DNA from 2 places in the Kocuria rhizosphaerae genome. Region 2 is predicted to be linked to the other one. Evidence: predicted binding sites of a transcription regulator. Region 2 holds the regulator's gene; the other holds the start of a gene.

Region 1 (13,859 bases), on a different contig from region 2:
CCGACGGCGGTCGCGACGGTGGCCCCGTACTCGCGGGCTCCCGTGTGCGCCACGGTCCCGCCGAGGGCCTGGGCCATGGCCTGGAAGCCGTAGCAGATGCCCAGGACCGGCACGCCGGCCTCGAAGAGGGCCGGGTCCTGCTGCGGCGCGTCCGGCGCGTACACGGAGGACGGTCCGCCCGAGAGGATGATCGCCGCGGGGTTCTTGGCGAGGATCTTCTCGGTGGACCAGGTGTGCGGGACGATCTCGGAGTAGACGTTGGCCTCGCGGACCCGGCGGGCGATCAGCTGCGCGTACTGCGCGCCGTAGTCGACCACCAGGACCGGTCGCTGCTCGAGGTCGGTGCGGGTCTCAGCTGTTTCGGTCACGCCCTCCATCCTAGGCCAGCCGCGGGAGGGGCTCAGTACCGTTTGGCGGCCCTCGGGTTGGCGCGCAGCTCGGCGGTGGTGGAGGCGTGGATCTTGCGCTCCACGACGAAGGACAGGAACGGCACCACGCCGCCCAGGGCCATGACGACGAGCTGGGGGAACGGCCAGCGCATGAGCGTCCAGATGCGGAAGCAGGAGACGAGGTAGACGACGTAGAACCAGCCGTGGACGATGAGGATCCACGTGGAGATGTTGACGCCGCCGGCGAGGTTCTCCAGCTCGAGGTCCTGCCAGCCCAGCGCCACGGTCCGGCCCGTGGCCTTGTCCGTGCCGCCCGCGACGAGGTCGAAGCCGAACCCGTACCGGGTGATCATCTCGGCGACGAGCAGGAGCAGGAACGTCCCGGAGATCCAGGCGCAGACCATGTAGAACGTCAGGGCGCCCCGGATCTGCGCCTCGGTGCCGCCGAAGCGGCGGCGCGGCTGCAGGGCCGCGGCCGGGCCGGTGGGGCGTCCGGGGGCGGCGGCGGCCGAGGGCCGGGCGCCGGGCGGGAGAGGGACCCGCACCCCGTCGGTGCGCTCCCGCGGCGAGGGCGCCGGCGACGGTGCCGGCGAGGAGGGGGTCGGTCGAGTGGGCTCAGTCATGGGCTCCGGTCCTGTCGGGTGTCCTGTCGTGGGCGGGTCCCGGGGCGGCGGGCCCGGGGTTGCGGGGCTGGTCGTCGAACCAGTAGTACTCCTCCGCCCGGGGGTCGTAGTAGTAGAAGCGTCCGCTGGCGTCGTCGTGGTAGTAGTCGCCCTCGAAGTAGAAGTACTCCTCCGGGTCCTGGCCGCGCCGCCACTCGTCGCGCACGAAGCGCCACCAGAGGTAGAGGGCGAACCCGGCGAAGACGACCCACTCGACGGCGTAGAAGACGTTGAGCAGGTCGACCGACTCGTCGGTGGGCTGCTGCTCGATCTGCAGCGGGGACAGCTCCGGGTCCATGAGCGCGGCGTCGGCGGCGAGGCCGCCGACCGCGGCCGGCCGGTCGGGTGCGGCGGCCGGGTTCTCGGCGAAGGCCGCGACGTAGCCGGGCCACAGCGGCGTGTCCCAGAGGTTCGTGAGCTGGGCCGGGGAGACGGTGCGCACCTGGCCCTCGGGAAGGTCCCCGCGGGGCACGGGACCCTCCGCGGGCAGGTACCGCCCGACGACGTCGACCTGTCCCTCCGGCTCCTCGGGCACCGCGGCCGGGTCGGGGACCCAGCCGCGGGCGACCGCCAGGGTGAGCGGCCCCCCGGCGTCGGGCCACTGGCCGGCGCTGCCGGGGACGTCGAGGGCCGCGACGGCCCACCAGCCCTCCGCGCCGTCCTGCAGCCGTCCGGCCACGAGGACCGTGGAGTCCTCCCGGTACTCGCCGGTGACGCTCACGAGCTGGTCGGCCTCGGCCACGGTGACGGGGGCTCCGGCGCCGACGGCCCGCTCGAGGGGGCGGGCGACGTCCTTGGCCGGGTCGGCAACGGTCCGGGCCTGCCGGCCGGACTCGAGCTGCCACTGGCTCAGGAGCACGAAGCCCACGGCCAGACCCAGGCTGACGATCAGCGCGAGGATCGAGCGGGGTCGCAGGGCGGTCTTGAGCACCCGACAAGGCTAGTGGGCCTTCCTGGACGTTCGCCAATGCCGCTCCGTGCCGCGGTCGCCGCGGCACGGACCGGGGCTCAGCCGCGGATGACCACCTCGGCGCGCTGGAACTCCTTGAGGTCGAGGTATCCGGTCGTGGCCATGGACCGGCGAAGCGCGCCCACGAGGTTGGACGTGCCGTCCACGTGCCGGGACGGTCCGTGGAGCACCTCCTGGAGCGGGCCCACGGTGCCCACGCGGGTGCGCAGGCCCCGCGGCAGCTGGTCGTGGTGGGCCTCCGCGCCCCAGTGCCAGCCCTGACCGGGGGCCTCGGAGGTGCGTGCCAGCGCCGTGCCGAGCATCACGGCGTCGGCGCCCATCGCGAGGGCCTTGACGATGTCCCCGGAGACCCCCACCCCGCCGTCGGCGATCACGTGGACGTAGCGACCGCCCGACTCGTCGAGGTAGTCGCGGCGGGCCGCCGCGACGTCGGAGATGGCCGTGGCCATGGCCGCGTGGATGCCCAGGGTGTTCTGGATGCGCATGGAGGCCCCGCCGCCGAAGCCCACCAGGACGCCCGCCGCGCCCGTGCGCATCAGGTGCAGGGCCGGGGTGTAGCCCGCGGCGCCGCCCACGATGACCGGCACGTCGAGGTCGTAGATGAACTTCTTGAGGTCCAGCGGCTCCTGGTTGCGCGAGACGTGCTCCGCCGAGACCGTGGTCCCGCGGATCACGAAGACGTCCACCCCGGCGTCCAGCACGGTGCGGTAGTGCTCGACCGTGCGCTGCGGGGTGAGGGACCCGGCGACGATCACGCCGGCGTCGCGGATCTGGGCGAGCCGGGCCGTGATCAGCTCCGGCCGCACGGGGGCCTCGTAGAGCTCCTGCATCCGGCGGGTGGAGGACGGGGCGTCCTCCCCGGAGAGACCGGCGATCTCGTCGAGCACCGGCCGCGGATCCTCGTAGCGGGTCCACAGCCCCTCGAGGTCCAGCACCCCGAGCCCGCCGGCCCGGCCGAGGGCGATCGCCGTCTCCGGGGACGTCGCCGAGTCCATGGGGGCCCCGAGGAACGGGATGGAGAACCGGTAGGCGTCGATCTGCCAGTCCGTGGAGACGTCCCGGGGGTCCCTGGTGCGGCGGGAGGGGACGAGGGCGATCTCGTCGAGGGAGTAGGTGCGACGGGCGCGTTTGGACCGGCCGATCTCGATGTCGTAGCTCATGGTGTCCTTTCCGAACGGTGCAGCGGACCGCAGCGCGGCGCTGGTGGTCAGCGCTTGTAGTTGGGGGCCTCGACGGTCATCGTGATGTCGTGCGGGTGGGACTCCTTGAGCCCGGCCGGGGTGATGCGCACGAACCGGCCCTGGTGCTTGAGCTCCTCGACGTCGTGGGCGCCGACGTAGAACATGGTCTGGCGCAGGCCGCCGTCGAGCTGGTGGACGACCGCGGAGAGCGGCCCGCGGTAGGGCACCTGCCCCTCGATGCCCTCGGGGATCAGCTTCTCGTCGCTGGCCACGTCGGCCTGGAAGTAGCGGTCCTTGGAGAAGGACGAGTTCTTGCCGCGGGACTGCATGGCCCCCAGGGACCCCATGCCCCGGTACGTCTTGAACTGCTTGCCGTTGACGAAGATCAGCTCGCCCGGGGACTCGTCGCAGCCGGCGAGCAGGGAGCCGACCATGACGGAGTCGGCGCCGGCCACGAGGGCCTTGCCGATGTCCCCGGAGTGCTGCAGCCCTCCGTCCGCGATGAGCGGCACGCCGGCCGGGATCGCGGCCTTCGCGGACTCGTTGACCGCGGTGATCTGGGGGACGCCCACCCCGGCGATGACCCGGGTCGTGCAGATCGAGCCGGGGCCCACGCCCACCTTCACGGCGTCCGCGCCGGCGTCGACGATGGCCTGCGCGCCGTGCCGGGTGGCCGCCTGCCCGCCGATCACGTCCACGTGCGCGGCGGCGGGCTCCGCCTTGAGCCGGGCGATCATGTCCAGCACGCCCTGGGAGTGCCCGTTGGCCGTGTCGATGAACAGGGCGTCCACGCCGGCCTCCACGAGGGCCATGGCCCGTTCGAAGCCGTCGCCGAAGAAGCCGACGGCCGCGCCCACCCGCAGGCGGCCCTCGTCGTCCTTGGTCGCGTGCGGGTACTGCTCGGCCTTCGTGAAGTCCTTGATGGTGATCAGGCCCGTGAGCCGGCCGGCGTCGTCGACGAGGGGCAGCTTCTCGATCTTGTTGGAGGCCAGGAGCTTGTGGGCCTCGTCCTTGGCCATGCCGACCTTGCCGGTGATCAGCGGCATCGGGGTCATGATCTCGTGCACCCGGCGCCGCGGGAACTCGCTCTCCGGCAGGTAGCGGGTGTCGCGGTTGGTGATGATGCCCAGCAGCTTCTGCCCGCCGTCGACGACCGGCAGCCCGGAGACCCGGTAGTAGCCGCACAGCCGGTCGAGCTCCTCGAGCGTGGCCTCCGGGGAGATGGTCACGGGGTCGGTGATCATGCCGGACTCGCTGCGCTTGACCCGGTCCACGTGCTCGGCCTGGTCCTGGATCGAGAGGTTGCGGTGGATCACGCCGATGCCGCCCTGCCGCGCCATCGCGATGGCCATGGTCGACTCGGTGACGGTGTCCATCGCGGCCGACAGCAGCGGCACGTCCAGCGTGATGCGCTTGGACAGTCGCGTCCGCGTCGACGCCTCGGACGGGATGACGTCGGTGTTGCCGGGCAGCAGCATGACGTCGTCGTAGGTCAGCCCGGTGAACCCGAACGGGTCCTCGGAGAGGGCGGTGGGAACGGAGGTGTCCGGCACGGTGGGGCCTTTCGAGGTCGAGGGAATCCCGACCATTCTACGGTCCGCCCCGCGTCCGGCGGCCCGGTGTGGGGGACCTCACCGGCGCTCCGCGCGCTCGGCGCCGCCGGGGGCGCAGCCGGTTCCCGCCGGGGGCGGGCCCATGTGCGGGACACGGGCCGGCTCCCGGGGGCCGGCTACCCGGTGATCCACGGCTCCAGGGCCGGGGCCATGGACCGGGCGTAGGTCCACGTCAGGTGGTGCGGGTCCATGAAGACGTAGACGTTGCCCACGACGGGGCGGCACAGGCCGTCCGGGCAGATCAGCTCGGTCAGGTCCAGGGAGGTGAACCAGGGGCGGTCGCTCAGGGCGTCGGCCGGGTTCTCGGGGCCCAGCACGCGGTCGACCGGCACCCGGCAGCGGGCGTCGTCCGCGCCGTGACGCTCGGCGCACTCATAGGGGTTGAAGTCGAACCGGGGGTTGTCGCGGAAGCCGACCACCTCGATGCCCCGCGCGCCGAGGCGGTCCACCAGTTCGGGGAAGCCGTCGACCACGGTCTCGGCGGACCCGTCCATGCGCGCGGCGTACGTGGACGTCGTCATGACCACGTCCGGCTCGATCCGCTCGACGTAGTCGAGGGCCGCCTCGTTGCCCTCGTGGCAGGGGTCGCCCTCGGGGCGCACGGCGAACGGGCACCCGGGCTGCAGCACGGCCACGAGCTGCCAGCCGTGCTCCTCCGCCACGGGGATCACCGCCCCCATGAACTGCTCCATGTGCGAGTTGCCGACCACCGCGACCGTGCGCCCGGGGTTCCGCACGGCCGGGGTCTGGCGACAGTGGGCCTCGAGGACCTCCTCCTCCGGGGCGAACCGGCCGGAGCACGGCTCCGGCAGCCCCACCCACTCCTCCCCCAGCTGGGACGGCAGGGGCAGGGCCGGTGCGTCAGGGTCCCCACGGAACTCGAAGCCCGGCGCGAGTGCCGCGGCACCGGGACTGTTCCGCGCGGCCTCGGCGGCCAGCTCCGCCGCCCGTCGCTCGTCCGCGGCCGACCACAGCGTCACGGGCACCGCGACGAGCGACAGGCTCACGGCCACCGACACCGCCAGGTGCCGCTTGTTCCGTTCGGGCCACTGCCACCGCTGGAGCGGCTTCTCCACGACCCTCGTGGCCACGACCGCGAGCAGCAGGGAGACGAGGATGATGACCACGCCGGACCGCGGGCCCGCCACCGGCCGGTCCCGGACGACCAGGTAGGTGATCAGCAGCGGCCAGTGGACCAGGTACAGGGCGTAGGAGGCGTCACCCAGGCCCACCAGCGGGCGGGAGGCCAGGATCCGGTCCACGCCGAACGGGGATCCGGAGCGCCCGGCCACGACGATCGCGGCCGCCGAGAGGAGCGGCCACAGCGCCACCCACCCGGGGAAGGCGCCCTGCACGTCGATCAGCACGCCGACCGAGACCATGCTCACGGCCCCGAGCCACCCGAGCACGACCCGCGCCACCCGCGGCGGGTGGAGGTGGGGCACCGCGAGGGCGAGCAGCGAGCCGAGGGCGAACTCCCACAGCCTCGCCCGCGTGTCGAAGTAGGTGAAGGCCTGGTTCGTGGTGGTCGACCAGACCGACCAGGCGAGCGAGCCGGTGAACACGGCCCCGAACAGGACGGCGAGCACCGGCACCGGTCGCCACGGCCCACGGCGGGTCAGCAGCCACGCGGCGCCGAAGAGCAGCGGCCACAGCAGGAACACCTGCCCCTGCACGGACAGGGACCAGAAGTGCTGGAACGGCGAGGCCGTGGAGTCGTCGGCCGCGTAGTAGTCGACCTCGGCGAACGCCAGGGCCCAGTTCTCCACGTACAGGACCGTGGCCAGGGCCTCCGTGCGGATCCGCTCGATCCGCGCCTCCGGGAAGAACAGCCAGGCCAGCAGGAGCGTGCCCAGCACGGTGAGCACCGCCAGCGGCAGCAGCCGCTTGAACACGTGCAGCCAGTACCGGCCCAGGGCCAGGGGCCCCCCGCTCTCGAGCTTGCGCACGAAGGAGAGGGTCAGGAAGAACGCGGAGATCAGCAGGAAGATGTCCACTCCCCCGGACACGCGGTCCAGGAAGACGTGGTACAGCACCACGAGCAGCACGGCCACGAACCGCAGTCCCTGCACCTCGGGCCGGAAGCCCGCGTACCGGGCCACCCGCCGTATCCGCTCCACGTCCACGGCCGCGTCCTGCTCGAGGGCCGTGGCCATGGGAACCTCCTGGGGACGGCCGGACCCGGAGATCCCGGGCCGACGCGATGGGACCCCGCACTCTACCGGACGGCCCCCGGCGGCCCCTGCGCTCGAGGAGCCCGCAGCACGACGGACCCGCCCCGCGGAGGCGGGACGGGTCCGTGGGCGGGGAGCGGGTCAGTGCTTGTGCCCGTGCTCCTCCTGCTCCGCCGGCTTGTCGACCACGAGGGTCTCGGTGGTCAGCACGAGGGCCGCGATCGACGCCGCGTTCTGCAGCGCCGAGCGGGTGACCTTGACCGGGTCGATGATCCCCGCGGCCACGAGGTCGCCGTACTCGCCGGTCGCGGCGTCGTAGCCGTGACCGGGCTCGAGGTCGGCCACCCGGGACGCGACGACGGCGCCGTCCTGGCCGGCGTTCTGCGCGATCCAGTACAGGGGCTGCCGCAGGGCGCGGCGGACGATGCCGAGGGCGGTCGCGGCGTCGCCCTCGAGCCCGAGGTCGCCCTCGTCGAGGACCTTGGCCGCGTGGACCAGGGCGGTGCCGCCGCCCGGGACGATGCCCTGCTCGAGGGCGGCACGGGTCGAGGAGACCGCGTCCTCGATGCGGTGCTTGCGCTCCTTGGCCTCGACCTCGGTCGCCGCGCCGACCTTGATCACGGACACGCCACCGGCCAGCTTCGCCAGCCGCTCCTGCAGCTTCTCGCGGTCCCAGTCGGAGTCGGTGCGCTCGACCTCGGCGCGGATCGTGGCCACGCGGTCGTGGATCGCGGCCTCGGTCCCTCCACCGTCCACCAGAGTGGTGGTGTTCTTGGTGACGGTCACGCGGCGGGCGGTGCCCAGCTGCTCCAGCGTCACCTGGTCGAGGCTGATGCCCAGCTCGGACGTGACCAGCTCGCCGCCGGTGAGCACGGCGAGGTCCTGCATGATGGCCTTGCGGCGGTCCCCGAAGCCGGGGGCCTTGAGGGCCACGACGTCGAGATTGCCGCGCAGCTTGTTGACCACGAGGGTGGAGAGGGCCTCCCCCTCGACGTCCTCGGCGATGATGGTCAGCGGCTTCTTGGCCTGCAGGACCCGCTCCAGCACGGGCATGAGATCCGCCACGGAGGAGATCTTGCCCTGGTACAGGAGGACCAGGGAGTTCTCCATGACCGCTTCCTGCCGCTCGACGTCGGTCACGAAGGACGGCGAGAGGTAGCCCTTGTCGAACTGCATGCCCTCGGTCACGTCGAGCTCGACCTCGGTCGTCGAGCCGTCCTCGATCGTGATGACGCCGTCCTTGCCGACGGTCTCGAAGGCGCGGGCGATGAGCTCGCCGATCGCGCGGTCCTGCGCGGAGATGGTCGCCACGTGGGCGACGTTGACGCCCTCCACGGGGCGGGCGTTCTCGAGCAGACGCTCCGAGACGGCCTCGACGGCCTTCTCGATGCCGCGCTTGAGGCTCAGCGGGTCGGCTCCGGCGGCCACGTTGCGCAGGCCCTCCTTGACCAGCGCCTGGGCGAGGACGGTGGCGGTGGTGGTGCCGTCGCCGGCGACGTCGTTGGTCTTGGTCGCCACCTCCTTGGCGAGCTGCGCACCGAGGTTCTCGTACGGGTCGTCGAGCTCGACCTCGCGGGCGATGGTCACGCCGTCGTTGGTGATCGTGGGGGCGCCCCACTTCTTGTCGAGCACCACGTTGCGCCCGCGCGGGCCGAGGGTGATCTTGACGGTGTCGGCGAGCTTGTTGACGCCGTTCTCGAGGGACTTGCGTGCGGCATCGTCGAATGCCAGCTGCTTGGCCATGAACGATGGCTCCTTCTGGGTGGCTGGGGTTCCAGCGGGATACGGGGATCGGCGAAGGGTGCCCGCCGCGGACCCCGCGGGGCGTGTGCGGCAGGCACCCTTCGTCGGTGGTGCGTGGTGTGCGCCGGGACTACTTCTCGACGACGGCGAGGACGTCGCGGGCGGGGAGCACGAGGTACTCCTCGCCGTTGTACTTGACCTCGGTCCCGCCGTACTTGGAGAAGATCACGACGTCGCCCTCCTTGACGTCGACCGGGATCCGGTTGCCGGAGTCGTCGACCCGGCCGGGGCCCACGGCCAGGACCTTGCCCTCCTGGGGCTTCTCCTTGGCGGTGTCCGGGATGACGAGACCGGAAGCGGTGGTCTGCTCAGCGGCGAGCGGCTGAACGACGATGCGGTCCTCGAGAGGCTTGATGGAGACCGACACGATCTCTCCTTATCTGTTAGGCGTGCAAAACGGTGGGCGACCGCGGGCGGGGCCCGCTGTCGTGCTTCGGGCCGGTTGGCGCACCAACCGTCGTCGCGGTGCCGATCGATCGCCTGGCCCTTTTAGCACCCTCACCCGGAGAGTGCCAAGGCCCACTGTAGAAGTCGGTTAGCAGTCGGTCAAGGCGAGTGCCAGCGCGCCGTCGGGGGCCGCCGCGCGGGGTCCCGCCCGGAGGCCCCGAGGAAGGACCGGTGGCTCCGTCGACACCGTCGGGGTCGCGTGGTTGAATGCGGTGGCGGCGCCCCGTCGGCCCGGTCACGGGTCCGATCCCCGACCCGAACGGCAGCTTCATGACCCCCGAGAATCCCGTCGACCCCCGCGAGATCGCCCCGCTGCTCACCCCCGAGGGGATGGCTCTGCTCGAGCGGTTGGGACCGTACGACGACGCCGACGCGCTCACGGCAGCCACCCGGCTCCGGGCCGCGGGGCACTCCCCCGAGCTGGTCTCCGCCGCCCTGACCCAGGCGCGGCTGCGGACCCGGGCCCGCGAGAAGTTCGGGGACTTCGCCCAGCGGATGCTGTTCACCCGCCCCGGCCTCGAGCAGGCGACCCGCCTGCGCGTGGCGGCGCTGCACGCCCAGCGCTTCGCCGCCGCCGGGATCGAGCACGTGGCCGACCTCGGCTGCGGCATCGGCGCGGACGCGCTGGCCCTGGCCTCCCTGGACCGCCGGGTCACGGCCGTGGAGCTCGACGAGACCACCGCGGCGGTGGCGACCCTCAACCTCGCGCCCTTCCCCGAGGCGACGGTCGTGCACGCCGACGCCGCGTCCCTGGACCTCGCCGGCCTCCCGGGCGGGATGCCCGGCGGGATCTGGCTGGATCCGGCACGGCGCACGACGTCGTCGTCGGGGACCCGGCGGATCTTCGACCCGGAGGCGTTCTCCCCGCCCCTGTCCTTCGCGGAGGAGCTCGCCGCCCAGGGCCTGCCGGTGGGGGTCAAGCTCGGGCCCGGCCTGCCCCACGATGCCGTCCCGGCCGGCTGCGAGGCGCAGTGGGTCTCCGACCGGGGGGACGTCGTGGAGGCCGTGCTGTGGTTCAACGCGGTGGCCCGGCCGGGGGTGCGGCGGTCCGCGCTCGTGCTCGCCGAGCACGGGGCCGCCGAGCTCGTGAGCCCGGTGGACGCCGACCCCGCGCACCCGGACGCCCCGCTCGGGGACGTGGGGGCGTACCTGTACGAACCGGACGGCGCGGTGATCCGCGCCGGTCTCGTGACCGACCTCGCCCGGCAGCTCGGGGCCCGCCTGATCCACCCGCGGATCGCCTACCTGAGCTCCGACGAGCTCGTGGCCACGCCGCTCGCCCGCGCCTACCGGGTGCACGAGGTGCTGCCGCACACCGTCAAGGTGCTCAAGCGGTGGGTGCGGGACCGGCAGGTGGGCACCCTGGAGATCAAGAAGCGCGGCACGGACGTGACACCGGAGCAGCTGCGCCGGCAGCTCGCCCCCCGCGGTCCCGGCCGGGCCACCCTCGTGCTCACCCGCACGGCCCCCGCCGGGAGCGACGGGCCCGGGGACGGCGAGAAGCGCGTCGTGATCGTCGTCGAAACCGTAGACTGAGGACCCCGCGGGCGAACAGTCCCGCACCGGACCGGGCGCCCGCCCGCCGAGCACGGAGGACCTGCCGCGTGGAGATCTCGTTCGCCCGCTCCGCCCAGTCGACACTCGGCGTCGAGTGGGAAGTCGCGCTCGTCGACGGCACCACGGGCGACCTCGTCCCGCGCGGCCGGGAGACCTACGAGGCTGTCCTGGACGCGCACCCCGACTGGGGGACCGACGGCGACCACCCGCACCTGACCGGGGAGTTCCTGCTCAACACCATCGAGATGGTCACCGGCGTGTGCCGGGACGTGGCCCACACCACCGAGCAGCTGGTCACGATGACGGACGAGATCCGCAAGGTCACGGACCCGCAGGGGCTGGAGGTCTTCGCCGCCGGCACCCACCCCTTCGCCCGCTGGCAGGACCAGCAGGTCACCGACAAGCAGCGCTACCACAAGCTCGTGGACCGGACCCAGTACTGGGGCCGGCAGATGGTCATCTACGGCGTGCACGTGCACGTGGGCCTGGACTCCCGGGCCAAGGCCCTGCCCGTGCTCGACGGTCTGCTGACGTACTACCCGCACCTGCTGGCGCTGTCGGCGAACTCCCCGTTCTGGTCGGGCGAGGACACCGGCTACGCCTCCCAGCGCTCCATGATCTTCCAGCAGCTCTCCACCGCGGGCCTGCCCTACCACTTCCGGTCCTGGGCGGCCTACGAGCAGTGCATCGAGGACATGATCGCCACCGGCATCATCGAGGAGACCAGCGAGGCCCGGTGGGACGTTCGCCCGGTGCCCCGCCTCGGCACCGAGGAGATCCGGTTCTGCGACGGCCTGTCCACCCTGTGGGAGGTCGCGGCGCTCACGGCGCTCACCCAGTGCCTCGCGGAGTCCCTGTCCCAGGACGTGGAGTCAGGGCGGATCCCGACCCGCCTGAAGCCGTGGCACATCCACGAGAACAAGTGGCGGGCCGCCCGCTACGGCCTCGACGCGACCGTCATCACGGACACGCACAACAACGAGCGGGACATGTGCGAGGACCTCACCGCGCTGCTCGACCGGCTCGAGCCCGTCGCGGCGCGGCTCGGCTGCTCCCGGGAGCTCTCCGACGTGGAGCGGATCATGCGCGACGGGGCCGGCTACCAGCGCCAGCGCGCCGTCGCCCGCGCGCACGGCGGCGACCTCCGGGCGGTCGCCCTCGACATCGTGCGGCGCACCCGCGAGAACGACTGACGTCCCGGCTCGCCCCGCTTCCGCACCGACCGTTCCAGGAGTTCGCCCATGACCGTCCCCGCCCCCGCCCCGCGCACCGGGCACGTCCTGCAGGTCGGCCCGCTGCACCCCCTCGTCGAGGAGGCCCTGGACACGGAGTTCTCCGCCCTGCGCCTGCCCGACGACGACGCGGCCGCCGGGCAGTTCCTGGACCGGCACGCCGACCGCGTCCGGGTGGCCGTGGGCTCCGGGCGCACCGGGGTCGGCACGGAGCTGATGCGCAGGCTGCCCCGGCTCGAGGCCGTGGTGCACTTCGGCGTCGGCTACGACGGGACCGACGCCGCCGAGGCCGCCGCCCGCGGCATCGCCCTGAGCAACACGCCCGACGTGCTGACCGATGCCGTGGCGGACACCGCGCTGGCCCTGTACCTGGACGTCCTGCGCCGGTTCTCCGCCGCGGACCGCTGGGTGCGCCGCGGGGACTGGGAGGCCCGGGGCAACTACCCGCTCACCGTCCATGCCTCCGGCCGGCGCGTGGGGATCCTCGGTCTCGGCCGGATCGGCCGGGCCGTCGCCCACCGGCTGGAGGCCCTCGGCTGCGAGATCCACTACCACAACCGGCGTCCCGTGCCGGGGACGGAGCACACCTACCACGGCTCCGTCCTGGAGCTCGCCGCCGCCGTCGAGGTGCTCGTGGTCGCCGTCCCCGGCGGGCCCGACTCCGCCGGGACGGTCGACGCCGCCGTGCTGGCCGCCCTCGGTCCGGAGGGGTTCCTCGTCAATGTGGCGCGCGGCTCCGTCGTCGACGAGACGGCCCTGGTGGAGGCGCTGACCCAGGGACGGCTGGGCGGTGCCGGCCTGGACGTCTTCGCGGCGGAGCCGCACGTGCCGGAGGCCCTGCGCGAGCTGGACTCCGTGGTCCTGCTGCCCCACGTGGGCAGCGCCACCGTGCAGACCCGCCGCGAGATGGCCGAGCTGACGCTGCGCAACCTCCGCAGCTGGCTGACCAGCGGGACCCTGGTCACGCCCGTCGGCTGATATGTAGTCGATCTTGTCAAGAGGGCAGGGTGAAGCGGGGCACTCATTGATCGGTGGGTGCCCCGCTTCGTCGTTCATGGAGGGGTTGGGGTGATCTCTGCGGGCGTGTTGTCTCGACGCGTGGTCAGTCTGATATCCGCGGGTTGGTTACCGCATGACGCTGGTTTCGGCGCGAGGAGCGATGCTGGTCTGAGCTCGAGCGTGGCCACGAGGATCTCGTGACTGCTCACAGTCGAATCGCTGGTCTCCTCGGCGCGCGGCGCGCAGGAGATCTCCCGTGGCCGGGTCCGTGAACGGGTCTGTGGGTCATGCGTCCATGGTCGCCAGCGACCAGCACCAGCCGGCCATCTCTCGGGCGATCGCTGTGTTCGCGACCGTGTGACGCTTCTTGTGCTCGCTGAGCATGCTCCAGCGGTGATGCAGGCGCCTGTTGCCCGCATCGGCGCGTTCGGCCACGGCTGCCGGTGCCAGGGCCCACCGGTCCCGCATCGTCTTCCCCGGGCGGTACTGGGGCTTGTGGTGCCAGGCGGCCTCGATCAGCAACCGCCTGGCGTGGGCGTTGCCGGTCTTGGTGATCTGGCCCTGGGAGCGGGTTTGCCCGGAGGAGTGCTCCGAGGGCACCAGCCCCAGGTATGAGGCGATGTTCCGGCCCGTGAAGCGGTCCCAGTCGCCGATCTCCACCGCGAGAGAGAACGCGGTCAGGGTCGAGATCCCCCGCAGGCAGGCCAGACGCCGGGTGACCGTGGTCCACTCGGAGTCCTCGGCCAGCAGGAGGATCTGCGCGTCCAACCGGCACCGGCGGGCCAGGGCGTGGGCGACCGCGTCGTGGTAGTCGTCGAACACGATGCGTGAG
Region 2 (16,191 bases):
CCTCGATCTCCTTGTACCCCATCCGCACGAGCAGCTCGAACATCTTGAGCTTGCGGTCCGAGTTCATGGGGTCGATCAGCGCCTGGTTGCCGTCCCGCAGGTCCACGGCGCACCAGCGGGGGGCCTTCGTGATGACCTGGTCCGGCCATGTCCGGTCGGACATGTCGAAGGGGAACTGCCGCTGGTACGGGACGTACTTGTGGGTGGGCATGCCGGAGGGCTGCTGGAGATTGCGCATGGGGTTGGCCTGTTCTGCTCGAGACGTCTGCGGTGGCCGGGCATCAGGAACTCCGCAACGGGAGGCCGGCCACAGGTCGTCGCGTCAGGCCCCGTTGCGGCACGTAAGGAGGAGCATCTCGGTCCGCATGGGACCAAAGTACCACGTGGCGCGGGTCGACCCCCGGGCCGGGGGTCACCAGTCGCCGGCCGCCTCCTGGCAGGTGTGCTGCTCCGCGGTCTGCCCGTGGAGCCCGTCCGGCAGCCTGGCGGTCACGTCCATCCGCTCCCCCTCGCGGAAGTCCCGGCCCACGGAGACCAGCACGCCCGCGACGTCGGTGGTCGGCACGATCTGCGCGGACGGGACGCCCAGCAGCTCGGCGACCTGCTCGGCGGCCCCGTACCAGCCGGGCCCGAAGAAGACCTGCGTGCCGGGCAGCTCGGCCGCCTGCGGACCGCTCTCCACGGGCGCGTACCCCTCGTCCGCCAGCAGCTCGGCGACCTCCGCGTCCCGGTCCCGCACGCCGGAGGCGTTCGAGACGGTGAGCGGGACCGTGGCCGGGGCGACGGCCGACCCGGACCCGGCGTCGGGCCCCGACCCGGGGCCCGTCCCGGCCGAGGGATCCGCTGCGGTGGGGGTGGCGGTGGGCGTGGCCGAGGGTTCCGTGCCGTCGGCGAGTGGACGGTCCTCGCGCAGCGCCTCGAAGAGCTCCTCGGCCTTCTCCTCCTCGAGCCGGAGCCGGTTGGGGTCCGGCTCGTAGGGCTCCGTGGGAACGGTCACGAAGAGCATGCTGGCGAGGTCGATCCCCCGCAGCGCGGTGGCCAGGCCGACCATGGTGGCCACGTTGCCCAGTTCCTCGTCGACGTGCAGGTTCCTGGTGGCGACGTCGGCGATCCGGTACAGGGTGGGCAGGTCCGAGAGCGTGCCCTCCTCCTCGACCTTGCGGGCCAGGGAGGCGAGGAAGGACTGCTGGGAGCGGATCCGGCTCACGTCCCCGCCGTCCCCGAAGGCCGCCCGGCTGCGCAGGAAGGCCAGTGCCTGCTCGCCCTCCACGGACGAGACGCCGGCCGGCAGCTTCAGGCCGGACTTCGGGTCGTCGACGGCCTCGTTCACGCAGACCTCGACGCCGCCCACGGCGGAGGAGAGCTCCTCGACGGCGTGGAAGTCCGCGAGCATGAAGTGGTCGATCTTCAGTCCGGTCATGCGGTTGACGGTGGCGACCGTGCACCCCGGGCCGCCGTTCGCGATCGCGGAGTTCAGCGTGGCGTCCTGCTCCGGGGCGTGCACGCGGCCGGTCTCCGGATCCGTGCACCGGGGGATGTCCGCCACGAGGTCCCGGGGGAAGGAGACGACCGTGGCCCGGCTGCGGTCCTCGGCGACGTGCACGAGCATCATGACGTCCGAGTAGCCGTCGCTGTCCTCCGCGTCGCCGTAGTCCTCGTTGCCCTCCCCGGTGCGCGTGTCGGAGCCCATCACGAGGATGTCCAGCGGGCCGGGCTCGACGGCGGCGGGCTCGTCCCCGAGGTCCAGCGGGGAGGTGTCCAGGTTGGACTGCAGCCGCCACGTCGCCGCCACGCCGAGTCCGAGCACCGCGAGCAGCACCACGACCAGGGCCAGGACCGCCCACCGCTTCCGGGACCGACGCCGGTGGCGTGGGCTGGCGCGGACCTCGGGGGCGTCTGGGGACACGGTGATCTTCTCCTGGGACGGCCGCGGTCACGCGGACCACGGTCGGGCAACGGCGTCCGGTGCGGAACACCGGCAGTCATCGTAGCCGCGCGTCCTGGACGCGCGGTGTGGGCGCGGACCTGCGGTCCCGTCCGGCGGCCGGCTCAGAAGCCCAGGCGCGAGAGCTGCTTGGGGTCCCGCTGCCACTCCTTGGCGACCTTCACGTGCAGGTCCAGGTAGACCTTCGTGCCGAGCAGGGCCTCGATCGCGCCGCGGGAACGCGTGCCGATCTCCCGCAGCCGGGCCCCGCCCTTGCCGATGACGATGGCCTTCTGCGAGGGGCGCTCCACGTAGACGTTGACCCGCACGTCGAGCAGCGGCCGGTCCGCCGGCCGGCCCTCGCGCGGGACCATCTCCTCGACCACCACGGCCAGCGAGTGGGGCAGCTCGTCGCGCACGCCCTCGAGCGCGGCCTCGCGGACCAGCTCGGCGACCATGGTGAGCTCCGGCTCGTCCGTGAGCTCACCCTCGGGGTACAGCGGCGGCGAGACCGGCATCCGGCTGATGAGCAGCTCGGCCAGTGCCTCGACCTGGAAGCCGTCCACGGCGGAGACGGGGATCACGTCCGCCCAGCCCGGCTCCCCGGCGCCGGTCGCGTCCGGCGCGGCGGGGGCCCCGCCGGAGCGGTGGCGGGGCTTGCGCGACTCCCGCTCCTGCCGCACGGCGCGCTCCTCCGTCATCACGGAGCGGCCGAGCTCGGTCACGGCGAGCAGCTGCTCCGTGAGCTCGGCCCGGGAGACGGTGTCCGTCTTGGTGACGACCGCGACCACGGGCTTGTTGCCGGAGGCGGCGAGCTGCTGGGCGATGAACCGGTCGCCCGGGCCGATCTTCTCGTTCGCCGGAACGCAGAAGCCGATGACGTCCACCTCCGCGAGGGTGTCGGCCACGAGGTCGTTGAGCCGCTGTCCCAGCAGGGTCCGGGGACGGTGCAGCCCCGGGGTGTCGACCAGCACGAGCTGCCCCTCGGGCCGGTGCACGATGCCCCGGATGGTGTGGCGGGTGGTCTGCGGCCGGGTGGAGGTGATGGCCACCTTCTGCCCGACGAGCGCGTTGGTGAGCGTGGACTTGCCCGCGTTGGGCCGCCCGACCAGCACGGCGAACCCGGCGCGGAACGGCGTCCCGGCGCCGTCCCGCGGGGGGTGGCTCTCGGTGGTCTCAGACATGGGACTCCTCCTCGGACTCCAGTGCGGCGGCGTCCACGGCGGTGGACCCCGGGGGAACCCAGTCCGGGTCCCGGTGGACCTCGAGCTGGCCCACCCTGTTGCGGCGCCCCTCCAGGGTCACGGCCTCGAGGACGATGCCCGCCACGGTGGCCCGCGAGCCCACGATGGGCACGCGCCCGATGCTCTTGGCGAGCAGCCCGCCCACGGTGTCGACCTCGTCGTCCTCGAGGTCCACCCCGAACAGGTCGCCCAGGTCCTCCACGCCCAGCCGCGCCGAGACCCGGTAGCGCCCCGGGGCCAGCTCGGCGACCTCCGGCTTCTCCCGGTCGTACTCGTCGACGATCTCGCCGAGCAGCTCCTCGATGAGGTCCTCCAGGGTGACGAGCCCGGCGGTCCCCCCGTACTCGTCGACGACGACGGCCACGTGGATGGACTCGAGCTGCATCTCGCGCAGGAGCTCGCTGACCTTCTTGGACTCCGGCACGTAGCGGACCTCGCGGGCCAGTTCGCACAGCCCGTCCAGGCGCAGGCCGGTGCCGGAGCGGTGCACGCGCTCCGCCACGTCCTTCTGGTACAGGATGCCCAGCACGTCGTCGGAGCTCTCCCCGATGACCGGGATCCGGGAGTAGCCGGAGCGGAAGAAGAGGTTCAGCGCGTCGTCCACGCTCTCGTCGTCGTCGATGGTCACCATGTCCGTGCGGGGCACCATGACGGCGCGGACGTTCGTGTCGTCGAGGTCGAAGACCGAGTGCAGCAGCTCGGCCTCGTCGTCCTCGATGAGGTCCTGGTCGGTGGAGCGGTCGACGAACTCGAGCAGCTCCTCCTCGCTGAGGAACCCGGGCGCCGGACGGCCGGTGTTCCGGGTCACGGACGAGCCGAGGCGCACGAGGATCCCCGGCACCGGGCCCAGCACGGTGCGCAGCACGCGGACGAGGCCGGCGGTGCGCCGGACGGTGCCGGCGGGGTTGCTGCGCCCCACCTGGCGGGGTGAGACCCCGGCGAGCACGAAGCCGACCGCGGCCATGACCACGGTCGCCAGCAGCCCGGCGAGCCACACGTGGTCGAGCCCGTGGAACATCGCCAGGGCCACGGCGACCGCGGACGCCGTCTCGAACCACACGGACCAGAAGCGCAGCGCCTGCAGGTGGGCGGTCGGCGTGGCGAGCACGCGCGCGGCGGCGGAGCCGCGCTCCTCACGGGCGATGGCCTCGGCCTCGGCCCGCGGCAGGTACGTCAGACCGGTCTCGGCGGCGGTGAGCACGAACGCCGTGCACAGGAACACGAACGCCGCGACGATCAGGACGGCAGTGGTCATCCGGCGCTACTCCATGGTCTCGACCGGCGCGGGCCGGCCGAGGAAGTCGGTGAGCAGGTCCCGCTGCAGGGCGAACATGATCGCGCGCTCCTCCGGCCCGGCGTGGTCGTGGCCGAGCAGATGCAGGATCCCGTGGGTGGTGAGCAGGCACAGCTCGTCCGCGACCGGGTGACCGGCGGCCTCGGCCTGACGGCGGGCGACGGTCGGGCAGAGCACCACGTCCCCCAGGGTGCCCTCCGTGAGCTCCTCCGGGGTGCCGGGACGGAGCTCGTCCATGGGGAAGGACATGACGTCCGTGGGCCCCGGCAGGTCCATCCAGTCCACGTGCAGGCGCGCCATCTCCTCCTCGTCGACGACGGCGACGGACAGCTCGGCGTCGGGGTGGACGTGCAGCCGGGCCAGGACGTGCTCGGCCAGACGGCGCAGGAGGTCGACGTCGACAGCCGCCCAGGCCTCCCGGTCGGCCTCCGGGACGTCCGCGGGCGCGGCGTGCAGGTCGATCTCGACGGCCATCAGGCCTCCTCCCCGCCCTGCGGGGCGGCGCGGCCCGGAGCAGCGTTCCGCGGTTCGCCCGCCGAGGCGCGCGCCGTCCTGGCGCCCTCCTTGCGCTGCCGGCGCTCGGTGCGTCGCCGGTTGGTCGTGTCGAACGTGTCGTAGGCGTTGACGATGCGGCTGACCAGCTCGTGGCGCACGACGTCCTCGGAGGTCATCTCCGTGAACGCGACGTCGGCCACGCCGCCGAGCACGTGCTGGACCTGGCGCAGCCCCGAGGAGGTGCTGCCGGGCAGGTCCACCTGGGTGACGTCCCCGGTGACGACCATCTTCGAGCCGAAGCCGAGCCGGGTGAGGAACATCTTCATCTGCTCCGGCGTGGTGTTCTGGGCCTCGTCGAGGATGATGAAGGCGTCGTTGAGCGTCCGCCCGCGCATGTAGGCCAGGGGCGCGACCTCGATCGTGCCGGCCTCCATGAGCCGGGGGATCGACTCGGGATCCATCATGTCGTGCAGGGCGTCGTAGAGCGGGCGCAGGTACGGGTCGATCTTCTCGCTGAGGCTCCCCGGCAGGAAGCCGAGCCGCTCCCCCGCCTCCACGGCAGGGCGGGTCAGGATGATCCGGGAGACCTCCTTGGCCTGCAGCGCCTGCACGGCCTTCGCCATCGCCAGGTAGGTCTTGCCGGTGCCCGCGGGGCCGATGCCGAACACCACGGTGTGCTCGTCGATCGCGTCGACGTAGGCCTTCTGGCGCAGCGTCTTGGGCCTGATCTTGCGGCCGCGGCTCGAGAGGATGTTCTGGGTCAGGGCCCCGCTCGGCCGGGCCGAGAGGTCCCGTCCGATGATCTCCAGCAGCTGCCCGATGACCTGCGGGGTGATCGTGGTCTCGCGCCCGGCGAGGACCTTGAGCTCCTCGAACAGCGTCGCGACGATCCGCACGGGCCCGCCGGGACCCTCGAGGCCGAGCTCGAGGCCGCGCGGGCCGGTGACGAGGCCCGGGAAGGCGGCCTCGACCTGGCGCAGGTTCTCGTCCCCTGGGCCGAGGCAGCGGACCATCGTCTCGCGGTCGGGAAAGGTGATGGCGGTGCGTGCCGTCAGGGGGTGCGTGGTGCCGGGCAGCGTCTCAGTCATGGGTCCGGCCCCTCGGGGCCGTGCTCTCGCTCTCTCGTGACGGACGCCGGTCGCAGGTGTGGTGGACGGGCGCTCCGGGCGTCCACGGCGCGGCTCGTCGTCCTTCCAGGGTACCGCGCGGGCGGGCCCCCGCGACGCGCCGGGTGCACATTCCGATTTGGTATCGGTCACCCCGAGGAGGCCCTTCCGGCTGTGGACGCCGTCGTCCGCTGTGCTGGAATGGTCGGGTCCTTCGGCCGGGGGACGCCGGCCGCCCCCTGGCCGCACGTTCCGCCCCCGCGGATCCCGGAAAGCAGAGGTGCTCGTCCCGTCATGCCCACCCCCCACCCGCGGCGGCGCGCCACGCCCGCCGGCGCGCTCGTGCCGGCCGTGGCGTGCGCGCTCGTGCTCGCCGGATGCGGCGCGGGGGGCGACGGGGTGCTGGGCGGTGCCCGGCCGGCCACGGGCACCGAGCCCGTCGCCGCCGCGACGGTGAGCGTCGCTAACGGGACGGTGGCCACGACCCAGCTGCCCGTGTACTGGGTGGGCGACGTCGACGGCGAGCAGGTGCTCTTCCGGGAGTTCCGCGACGACGACGAGGACCCCGGGGCCGCGGATCCCATCGCCGCCGCGGCCGAGCTGATGACCTCGGCCAGGCCCGGGGACCCGGACCAGAGGACCCTGTGGTCCCCCGTCGACGAGGTCGGCAGCTCGATGACCCCCGACGGGACGATCACCGTGGACATGCCCTCCGAGGCCTTCCGGCCCGGCCTGGGCCGTCACGAGGCGCATCTGGCCCTCCAGCAGCTCGCGCACACCGTGACGGCCGCCGCCACGACGTCCGGGCTGCTGTCCAGGACCTCGGAGCCCCGGGTCGTCGTGCTCGTCGACGGGCGCGCCGGGGAGGTGGTGTTCGGCTCGGTGCGGCTCGACGAGCCCCTGCGGGCCGACGAGCGGCTCGAGGCGCCCGTGTGGATCCTGACCCCCCGGAACGGGGCCCGCACCGAGGGCCGGCTCGTCCTCACCGGGCGCCTGCTCGAGGGGGTCGCCGGCGCCCGGTGGACCGCCAGGGCGAGGGACGGCGGTCCCGCACGGACGGTCTCGACCGGGACGGTCGAGACCGTCCCACTGGACGACGGCTCGGCCGAGTTCCGGGCCGGCCTCCTGCTGCCCCCGGGCGAGTACGTCCTGACGGTCGAGGGCCGCGACGCCGAGGGCCGGCCCGTGCTCGACGACAGGACCGTCGAGGTCCTGCCCCGCTGACCGGCCCCACGCTCGGCCGCGGGGGCGCCGGGTCAGCCCGTGGTGCCCGCCCAGCGGCCGAGCGCCGCGCTGAGCACGGCGAGGGCGGCCGGCCCCGCCGTGGAGCTGCGCAGCACCTCGGGGCCGAGCCGCACGGCCCGTCCGCCCGCACCTGTCAGGGCTTGGAGTTCGTCGGGCCCGATGCCCCCCTCGGGGCCGACGACGAGCACGATCCGTTCCGCGTCCGCCCACGGGGCGTCCCCCTGCCCGGCGAGGTCGGCCAGGGAGGCGGTGGCCTCCTCGTGCAGCACGAGCCCGGCTGTCGCGGGCTGCCCGAGCACGGCCGCAAGCTCCGGGGTGCCGGCCAGCGGCAGGACCTCGGGCCAGAGCGCCCGGCGGGACTGCTTGGCGGCCGCGGCCACGGTGCTCACCCACTTCTCGTGGCTCTTCGCGGCGCGCTCCTGCTTCCACCGCACGATGGAGCGCTGCGCCTGCCAGGGGACCACGGCGTCGACGCCGAGCTCCGTGGCCGTCTCGACGGCCAGCAGGTCGCGGTCGCCCTTCGCGAGGGCCTGGGCCAGCACGAGCCGCGGCCGGCGGGCGGGTTCGCTGACCACCCCCGTGACCCGGACCTCCATGCTGTCCTTCGTCCCGGACAGCAGCTCGCCCACCGCCCGGGTGCCGGACCCGTCCACGAGCTCCAGCCGCTCGCCCGGGGCGAGACGGCGCACGGTGACGGCGTGCCGGGCCTCCGGCCCCGTGACCGTGACCACGTCCCCGGGCCCCGGCAGCTCGCCGGGTCCGACCTTGAAGACCGGCAGGCTCACAGGTCCGAGAACCGGTCCCGGAGCCGTGAGAAGAAGCCCCCGGCGCCCGCCGGCGTGCTCAGGGTCGTGCCCGTCGACTGCTCCTCGCCCCGCAGCCGGGACAGCTGCTCCAGGAGGCGGCGCTGCTCGTCGTCGAGTCCGGACGGGGTCTCGACCTCGAGGTGGACGAACAGGTCGCCCCGGCCGCCCCCGCGCAGCCGCGTGGCGCCGAGTTCGTGCAGGGTCACGGTGTGACCGGTCTGGGTGCCCGGGGGCACGGGGACCTCGCGCTCGCCGTCGAAGGTCTCGAGCGTCACCGTGGTGCCGAGCGCCGCGGAGGTCATGGGCAGCCGCACCCGGGCGTGCAGGTCGTCCCCCTGCCGCTCGAAGGTCGGGTCCGGGTCCACCTTGAGCTCCACGTAGAGGTCACCGTTGGGCCCGCCGGCGGTCCCGGCCTCGCCCTGGCCCGAGAGCCGGATGCGGTTGCCGGTGGAGACGCCGGCGGGGATCTTGACGGTCAGCGGACGGCGATCGCGCACCCGGCCCTCGCCGTAGCACTCGTGGCACGGGTGCTTGATGACCGTCCCGAAACCCTGGCACGTGCCGCACGGGGCGGCGGTGACCACGGTGCCGAGGATCGACTGCACCTGGCGCTGGACCTGGCCGGTGCCGTGGCACACGTCGCAGGTCTCGGGGCGGGTGCCCTCCTGGCAGCACGTGCCGTCGCACGTGGGGCAGACCACGGCCGTGTCCACGGTGATCCGCTTCTCGGTGCCGAACACGGCGTCCTGGAGCGAGACGCGCACGTTGATGAGCGCGTCCTGGCCCTGCCGGGTCCGGGAGGCGGGGCCCCGGCGCCCGGACCCGGAGCCCCCGGCGCCCTGGAAGAAGGTGTCGAAGATGTCCTGGAAGCCGAACCCCGATCCGGGGAAGCCGCCGCCGAACCCGGTGTCCGTGCCGTTCTCGTTGCCCGTGGCGTCGTAGACCCGCCGCTTCTCGGGGTCGGAGAGGACGTCGTGGGCGTGGGAGAGACGCTTGAACTCCTCGTCGGCCCCCGGTTCGGGGTTGACGTCGGGGTGGAGCTTGCGGGCCTTCTTGCGGTAGGCCTTCTTGATCTCTTCCATGCTGGCGTCCCGGGACACGCCCAGGGTCTCGTAGTGATCGCTCACCGTGGTCCGTTCTGTCGAGAGTTCTGTCGAAAGGTCTGTGGAGGAATCTGTGGCGGAATCTGCGGAGGACGTGGTGCCGGGACGTGACGGCGTCTGCGGTGCCCGGGTCAGCCCCCGAGGATACGGGAGAGATAGCGGGCGACGGCCCGCACGGCCGCCATCGTGGACGGGTAGTCCATGCGCATCGGGCCCACCACGCCCACCTTGGACTGGGACTCGGGTCCGTAGCCGGTCGCGACGACCGAGGCCTCGGCGAGCGGACCCTCGGCGTTCTCCGCGCCGATCCGCACGGCCACGCCGCGGGCGTCCTGCTCCATCTCGGAGAGCAGCCGCAGCATCACCACCTGCTCCTCGAGGGCCTCGAGGACCGGTCCGATGCTCAGGTGGAAGTCCCCGGTCGAGCGGGCCAGGTTGGCGGTCCCGGCCATGACCAGCCGGTGCTCGGTGCCCCCGGCGGCCAGGGCCGAGACCGCCTCGGACACGGCCGCCGCGGCGGGCCGCAGCTGCGGGGCCACGGAGTCCGTCATGACGGCCAGCACCTCCGGCACGGCGGTGAGGGGCCGCCCCACGACGGCGGCCAGCACGCGGGCGCGCAGCTCGAGGAGGTGCGACTCCTCGAGCTCCCCGTGCAGCACGGCGACCCTCTGCGCCACCCGGCCGTTGGTGGGGATCAGCACGACGAGCACCTGGCCCCCGCCGACGTCCACGACCTCCACGTGCCGGACGGTGACCCCGGAGGCGTGCGGGTACTGCACCACCGCCACCTGGTGGGTGAGCTGGGCCAGCAGCCGCACCGTGCGCTCCATGACGTCGTCGATGTCCGCGGCGTCGTCGAGCAGGCTCTGGATGGCCCGTCGCTCCGGGCCCGAGAGCGGCTTCACGGCCGCGATCCGGTCCACGAACGTGCGGTAGCCCTTGTCGGTCGGAATCCGCCCGGAGCTCGTGTGAGGAGCGACGATCAGCCCCTCCTCCTCGAGCGCGGCCATGTCGTTGCGCACGGTCGCCGAGGACACGCCGAGCTGGTGCCGCTCCACGAGCGCCTTGGAGCCCACCGGCTCCCGGAAGTGGACGTAGTCCTCCACGATGGCCTGCAGGATCTGCAGTCGTCTCGGATGGTTCACGTCGCTCCTTCCCGGTCGGTCCCGTCTCCTCGGTGCTCCCTGTGCCCGGGAAACTCCCCGCGGCTGGCACTCTGGCGGCCACAGTGCCAGCCGGTCCAGTGTAGCCTCCGTGTCGACCGGGTGGGACGCCCCCCGTTTGGTACGCTTCCGGCTGATCCGCGCCGGGGCACCGGCACCGCGACCGGGAGGACGTCCATGAGCACCTACGGCTGGGGCCCGCGCAGCCTCGACGACGACGCCCTGGCCCGCCGCCGGCCCGCCGCGGCCGAGGTGCCGGCCTCCCCCGGCCTGCTCCTCGAGGACGCCACGACCGGCTGGGTCGGCGCCGTCGTCTCGCTCGAGACGATCGGCGGCGTGCGGGTCATGGGCCTCGAGGACCGCCGGGGCCGCGTCAAGGCGTTCCGGCTCGGACCCGGCTTCCTGCTCGAGGGCGAGCCCGTCGTCGTGGTCGAGCCGCGCACGGCCCCGGCCGCCCGGAAGCCCGCGCGCACCCGGTCGGGCTCCGTCGAGGTCGAAGGCCTGCGCGCCGCCACGGCCAAGGCCTCCCGCGTGTGGGTCGAGGGCTACCACGACGCCGAGCTCGTCGCGAAGGTCTGGGGACACGACCTCGCCGTCGAGGGCGTCGTGGTGGAACCCCTGCACGGCATCGACGACCTGCCGGCCGCCGTGCGGGAGTTCGCCCCGGGGCCGGGGCGGCGGCTCGGGATCCTCGTGGACCACCTCGTCCCCGGCTCCAAGGAGTCCCGGATCGCCGCGGAGACGATGCGCCTGCCCGGCGCGGAGCGCAACGTCCTGGTGCTGGGCCACCCTTACGTGGACATCTGGCAGGCGGTCAAGCCGGCGGTCCTGGGCATCGACGCGTGGCCCGTGGTGCCGCGCGGCACCGACTGGAAGACGGGCACGGCAGCCGCCCTGGGCTGGCCGCACCGCACCGCCGGCGACCTCGGCCGGGCCTGGCAGCACATCCTCTCCCGGGTGGACAGCTACGCCGACCTGGAGCCGGCGCTGCTGGGCAGGGTCGAGGAGCTCATCGACTTCCTCACCGCGCCCGGCGCCTGAGCCCCCGGCACGGCGCCCGGGTCGTCACAAAAGCACACGCGCCCGGGCCGCGGGCGGCGAACGACGTGACCGGCCGGTAGACTCGACCCACGCCGACCACCGACCGCCGCCCCCGAGCGGTCCCACTGCCGAAGGATGCCACGTGCCCGTGCAGACCGATCCCCGCTCGAGCCGCGACAGCTCCGGAGCCCCCTTCGAGGGCCTCTCCCCCGTGGCGCAGCCGCTGAGCGTCACCGAGGACCACCAGTGGGCGACCCTCGCCCACTTCGGCGGCGTCGCCGGCTTCCTGCCCTCGTTCCTGATCCACCGCGTCTTCCGCGGCCGGGGCCGGTTCACCGAGCAGGAGTCGAAGGAGGCCATGAACTTCACCCTGCTGCCGACGCTCGTGGTCGTCGTCGGTGTGCTGCTCGCGCCGGTGCCCTACATCGGCTGGTTCTTCGCGCTCGCGGCCACCGCCGCCTGGCTGCTGCTGGCCGTGGGCTCGCTCGCCGGCGGCATCGGGGTGAACCGCGGCGACCCGCACGTCTACCGCTTCAACACCCGGCTCTACGACCGGCTCGAGGAGAAGCTGCGCGAGCGGTCCGTGAACCGCACCGGCCGCCGCTGAGCCGTCCCTTCCGGGCCCGCGGACGACCGGGGCCCGGCGGAGGCCTCAGCCCAGTAGCCGCCGCACCACGGCGTCGCCCAGGAGCCGGCCCCGCAGGGTCAGCACCACGGCACCGCGCAGCGCCTCCCGCGGCTCCACCAGCCCGTCCGCGATCAGCCCGGCCACCGCGGTGCGCCCGTTCTCGTCGAGGGCGGACAGGGGCAGGCCCTCCCGGGTCCTCGTCTCCAGCATCACGCGCTCCAGGCGGCGCGTTCCGGCGTCGAGGATCTCGCGACCCGCGGCCGGCGACTCGCCCGCCCGGATCCGGCGCGTATAGGGCACGGGGTGCTTGAGGTTCCACCAGCGGGTCCCGCCCACGTGCGAGTGCGCCCCGGGACCGATCCCCCACCAGTCCTGGTTGTGCCAGTAGGCGAGGTTGTGCCGGCTCCGGTGGGCCTGCGGATCCGCGCCGGGCGCGGGCCGGGCCCAGTTGCTCACCTCATACCACTCGAAACCGGCCTGTGCGAGGAGACGGTCGGCCAGCTCGTACTTGTCGGCCTGGTCGTCCTCGTCCACGGGTGGCACCTCGCCGCGGCGCATGCGCGCCGCCAGCCGCGTGCCCTCCTCGATGATCAGCGAGTACGCCGAGACGTGGTCGGGCTCGTAGGAGACCGCCGTGCGCACGGAGCGCTCCCAGTCGGCCAGGGACTCCCCCGGCGTCCCGTGGATGAGGTCGACGCTCACGCCCAGACCGGCCTCGCGCGCCCACGCCACGGCGCGCGGGACGTTCTCCGGGTCGTGGGTGCGGTCCAGGACCGCGAGCACGTGCGGGACCGCGGACTGCATCCCGAAGGACACGCGCGTCACGCCGGCCGCGGCGAGCAGCCGCAGGGAGCGGGGCGTCACGGAGTCGGGGTTCGCCTCCGTCGTCACCTCGGCGCCCTCGGCCAGCCCGAAGCTCTCCCGGGCCTGGGCCAGGACCGCGGCGAGGTCCTCGGCGGGCAGCAGCGTGGGGGTGCCGCCGCCGAGGAACACGCTGTGCAGCGGGCGGACGGCCGCGCCCGAGTCCTCGAGGACCCGGCGGGCCCACCGGACCTCCGCCGCGGCGTCGCCGGCGTAGGCGTCCTGCGAGACACCCGGCCCCAGTTCCGTGGCGGTGTAGGTGTTGAAGTCGCAGTAGCCGCAGCGGACCGCGCAGAACGGCACGTGCACGTACAGGCTCAGCGTGCGCTCCGCGGATCCCGGCGCGGCCGAGGACGGCAGCCGCCCGTCGAGCGGGGCGGGCAGGCCCTCGGGCTGGGCCGGGGCCACTACTTCTTCTTCTTGTCCGCGGCCTCGTCGGAGGACAGTGCCGCCACGAACGCCTCCTGGGGGACCTCGACGCGGCCGACCATCTTCATCCGCTTCTTGCCCTCCTTCTGCTTCTCGAGCAGCTTGCGCTTGCGGGAGATGTCACCGCCGTAGCACTTGGAGAGCACGTCCTTGCGGATCGCCCGGATGTTCTCGCGGGCGATCACGCGCGAGCCGATCGCGGCCTGGATGGGGACCTCGAACTGCTGGCGCGGGATGAGCTCCCGCAGCTTCCCGGTCATCATCACACCGTAGGAGTACGCCTTGTCCCGGTGGGTGATCGCGCTGAACGCGTCCACGGGCTCACCCTGCAGCAGGATGTCGACCTTCACGAGGTCGGCCGCCTCCTCGCCGTCGGCCTTCCAGTCCAGGGACGCGTAGCCCTTGGTGCGGGACTTGAGCTGGTCGAAGAAGTCGAAGACGATCTCGGCGAGCGGCAGGCGGTAGCGCAGCTCAACCCGGTCCTCCGAGAGGTAGTCCATGCCCTGGAGCTGGCCACGCTTGGACTGGCACAGCTCCATGATCGCGCCGATGAACTCGGACGGGGCCAGGACCGTGGCGGTGACCATGGGCTCGCGGATCTCGGCGAGCTTGCCCTCGGGGAACTCCGACGGGTTGGTGACCACGCGCTCGGAGCGGTCCTCCAGCGTGACGTTGTAGCTCACGGACGGCGCCGTGGAGATCAGGTCCAGGTTGAACTCGCGCTCCAGGCGCTCGCGCACGATCTCGAGGTGCAGCAGGCCGAGGAATCCGCACCGGAAGCCGAAGCCCAGGGCCGCGGAGTTCTCGGGCTCGTAGACCAGGGCGGCGTCGTTGAGCTGCAGCTTGTCGAGGGCGTCGCGCAGGACCGGGTAGTCGGAGCCGTCGATCGGGAACAGGCCGGAGAAGACCATCGGCTTGGGGTCCTGGTAGCCGCCCAGGGACACCGTGGCGGGCCGCTGCGCGTTGGTGACGGTGTCGCCCACGCGGGACTGGCGGACGTCCTTCACCCCGGTGATCAGGTAGCCCACCTCCCCCACGCCCAGCCCCTGCGTGGGCTTGGGCTCGGGCGAGATGACGCCGATCTCCAGCAGCTCGTGCTGGGCCCCGGTGGACATCATCCGGATCCGCTCGCGCGGGGTGAGCTTGCCGTCCACCACGCGCACGTAGGTCACCACGCCGCGGTAGGTGTCGTAGACGGAGTCGAAGATCATCGACCGGGAGGGCGCGTCGGCGTCGCCCACCGGCCCCGGGACCTCCTGGACGATGCGGTCCAGGAGCGCCTCCACGCCCTCACCCGTCTTGCCGGAGACCCGCAGCACGTCGCCCGGGTCCACGCCGATCAGGTTGCCCAGCTCCTCGGCGTACTTCTCCGGCTGCGCCGCGGGCAGGTCGATCTTGTTCAGCACCGGGATGATCGTCAGGTCGTTCTCCATGGCCAGATAGAGGTTGGCCAGGGTCTGCGCCTCGATCCCCTGCGCCGCGTCCACCAGCAGGAGGGTGCCCTCGCAGGCCGCGAGGGAGCGGGAGACCTCGTAGGTGAAGTCCACGTGGCCCGGCGTGTCGATCATGTTGAGCGCGAAGTCCGTGCCCGCCACGTTCCAGGGCATGCGCACCGCCTGGGACTTGATGGTGATCCCGCGCTCGCGCTCGATGTCCATCCGGTCCAGGTACTGGGCCTTCATCTCCCGGGAGGTGACCACGCCCGTGGCCTGCAGCATCCGGTCCGCGAGTGTGGACTTGCCGTGGTCGATGTGGGCGATGATGCAGAAGTTCCGGATGATCCCCGGATCGGTCGAGGCGGGAACCGGGGCATTGACGGCCAGCGGTGACACGGGCGGTCCTTTCTCCGGGAGAACGTCGCTTCCGGCAGGTCCTGGGGCTACCGGCGGGAGGAGCGCCGGGGATTCAACTGCCCAGTTTCCCACGTTTGGCGGTGGGGGGCCATTTGACCGGACGCGCCGCCCCGGCAGTGCCTCCCCGCGCTCCCCGGCCCCGTCTCCCGGTCCGCGCGCCCGGGAGCCCCCCTGGCCGCCGGCGTGCCGTGACCGCCGGAGCGCCCCGGCGGCCGGGGCGCCGTGACCGCAGGGCCGCCCTGGCCGCCGGAGTGTCACGGTGGGAGAATGGGCCCCGGGCTCGGCAGCACGAGGCGAGGGGGCAGTGTCATGGGCGGCGAGGACTTCCGGCTCTCCGTGGACGCCGCGGAGGTCTACGAGGCGAAGTTCGTGCCTGCCATGTTCGGTCGCTGGGCCCCGCACCTCGTGCGGGCGGCCGGTGTGCGGCCCGGGCAGTCCGTGCTCGACGTCGCCTGCGGGACCGGCGTCGTGGCCCGCGAGGCGGCGCGGCTCCTGCAGGGGCGCGGACGCGTCGTGGGCCTGGACGTCAACGCCGGCATGCTCACCGTCGCACGGCGCGTCGCCCCCGAGCTCGAGTGGGTCGAGGCGGACGCCGTCGCCCTGCCGTTCCCGGACGGCTCCTTCGACGTGGTCCTCTGCCAGGCCGGGCTGATGTTCCTGCCGGACCCGGGCCGCGCACTGCGGGAGATGGCCCGCGTGGCGGTGGCCGGGGGGACGGTCGCCGTGCAGGTCTGGGACGAGCTGCGGGAACAGACGGCGTGGACGCCCTTCTACGGGGTCGTCGAGCGCCACGCGGGCCCGGACGCGGTCGACCTGATCGGCTCCTACTGGCGGCTGGGCGACCTCGTGGAGCTCAACGAGGGCCTCGCGGGCGCCGGCCTGCGGACGCTCGACACGCTGACCCGCACGGACACGGCGGACTTCCCGTCCGTCGAGGAGTTCGTCGCGACAGAGGTCGGTGGCACGCCCCTGCGCAGCCGGCTCACGGACGAGGCCTAC

What was found. The regulator HrcA, encoded in region 2, represses chaperone genes, less so after heat shock. The targets are predictions, from matches to a motif close to TTNGCACTCGNNNNNNNCGAGTGCNAA.
Region 1: groES (co-chaperone GroES) is a predicted target of HrcA. The motif match lies at 9,328-9,354, and genes of this name have one in related genera.

Annotation. Positions count from the first base shown of each region.
Region 1 covers NZ_JBISWL010000041.1:52,777-66,635, forward strand. Annotated here, with positions in the region: gene guaA (glutamine-hydrolyzing GMP synthase) at 1-377, opposite strand, end outside; gene ACH9EU_RS05165 (DUF3817 domain-containing protein) at 401-1,012, opposite strand; gene ACH9EU_RS05170 (SURF1 family cytochrome oxidase biogenesis protein) at 1,005-1,982, opposite strand; gene ACH9EU_RS05175 (GuaB3 family IMP dehydrogenase-related protein) at 2,060-3,181, opposite strand; gene guaB (IMP dehydrogenase) at 3,229-4,755, opposite strand; gene ACH9EU_RS05185 (SGNH hydrolase domain-containing protein) at 4,932-6,971, opposite strand; gene groL (chaperonin GroEL) at 7,131-8,732, opposite strand; gene groES (co-chaperone GroES) at 8,863-9,159, opposite strand; gene ACH9EU_RS05200 (class I SAM-dependent methyltransferase) at 9,510-10,775, shown strand; gene ACH9EU_RS05205 (glutamate--cysteine ligase) at 10,844-11,989, shown strand; gene ACH9EU_RS05210 (2-hydroxyacid dehydrogenase) at 12,038-13,006, shown strand; gene ACH9EU_RS05215 (IS110 family RNA-guided transposase) at 13,313-13,859, opposite strand, start outside.
Region 2 covers NZ_JBISWL010000069.1:24,109-40,299, forward strand. Annotated here, with positions in the region: gene leuA (2-isopropylmalate synthase) at 1-238, opposite strand, end outside; gene ACH9EU_RS07660 (LCP family glycopolymer transferase) at 413-1,906, opposite strand; gene ACH9EU_RS07665 (GTPase) at 2,050-3,108, opposite strand; gene ACH9EU_RS07670 (CBS domain-containing protein) at 3,101-4,423, opposite strand; gene ybeY (rRNA maturation RNase YbeY) at 4,430-4,936, opposite strand; gene ACH9EU_RS07680 (PhoH family protein) at 4,936-6,045, opposite strand; gene ACH9EU_RS07685 (hypothetical protein) at 6,358-7,287, shown strand; gene ACH9EU_RS07690 (16S rRNA (uracil(1498)-N(3))-methyltransferase) at 7,320-8,093, opposite strand; gene dnaJ (molecular chaperone DnaJ) at 8,090-9,241, opposite strand; gene hrcA (heat-inducible transcriptional repressor HrcA) at 9,349-10,362, opposite strand; gene ACH9EU_RS07705 (DUF3097 domain-containing protein) at 10,558-11,421, shown strand; gene ACH9EU_RS07710 (DUF4870 domain-containing protein) at 11,564-12,028, shown strand; gene hemW (radical SAM family heme chaperone HemW) at 12,074-13,318, opposite strand; gene lepA (translation elongation factor 4) at 13,318-15,171, opposite strand; gene ACH9EU_RS07725 (methyltransferase domain-containing protein) at 15,502-16,191, shown strand, end outside.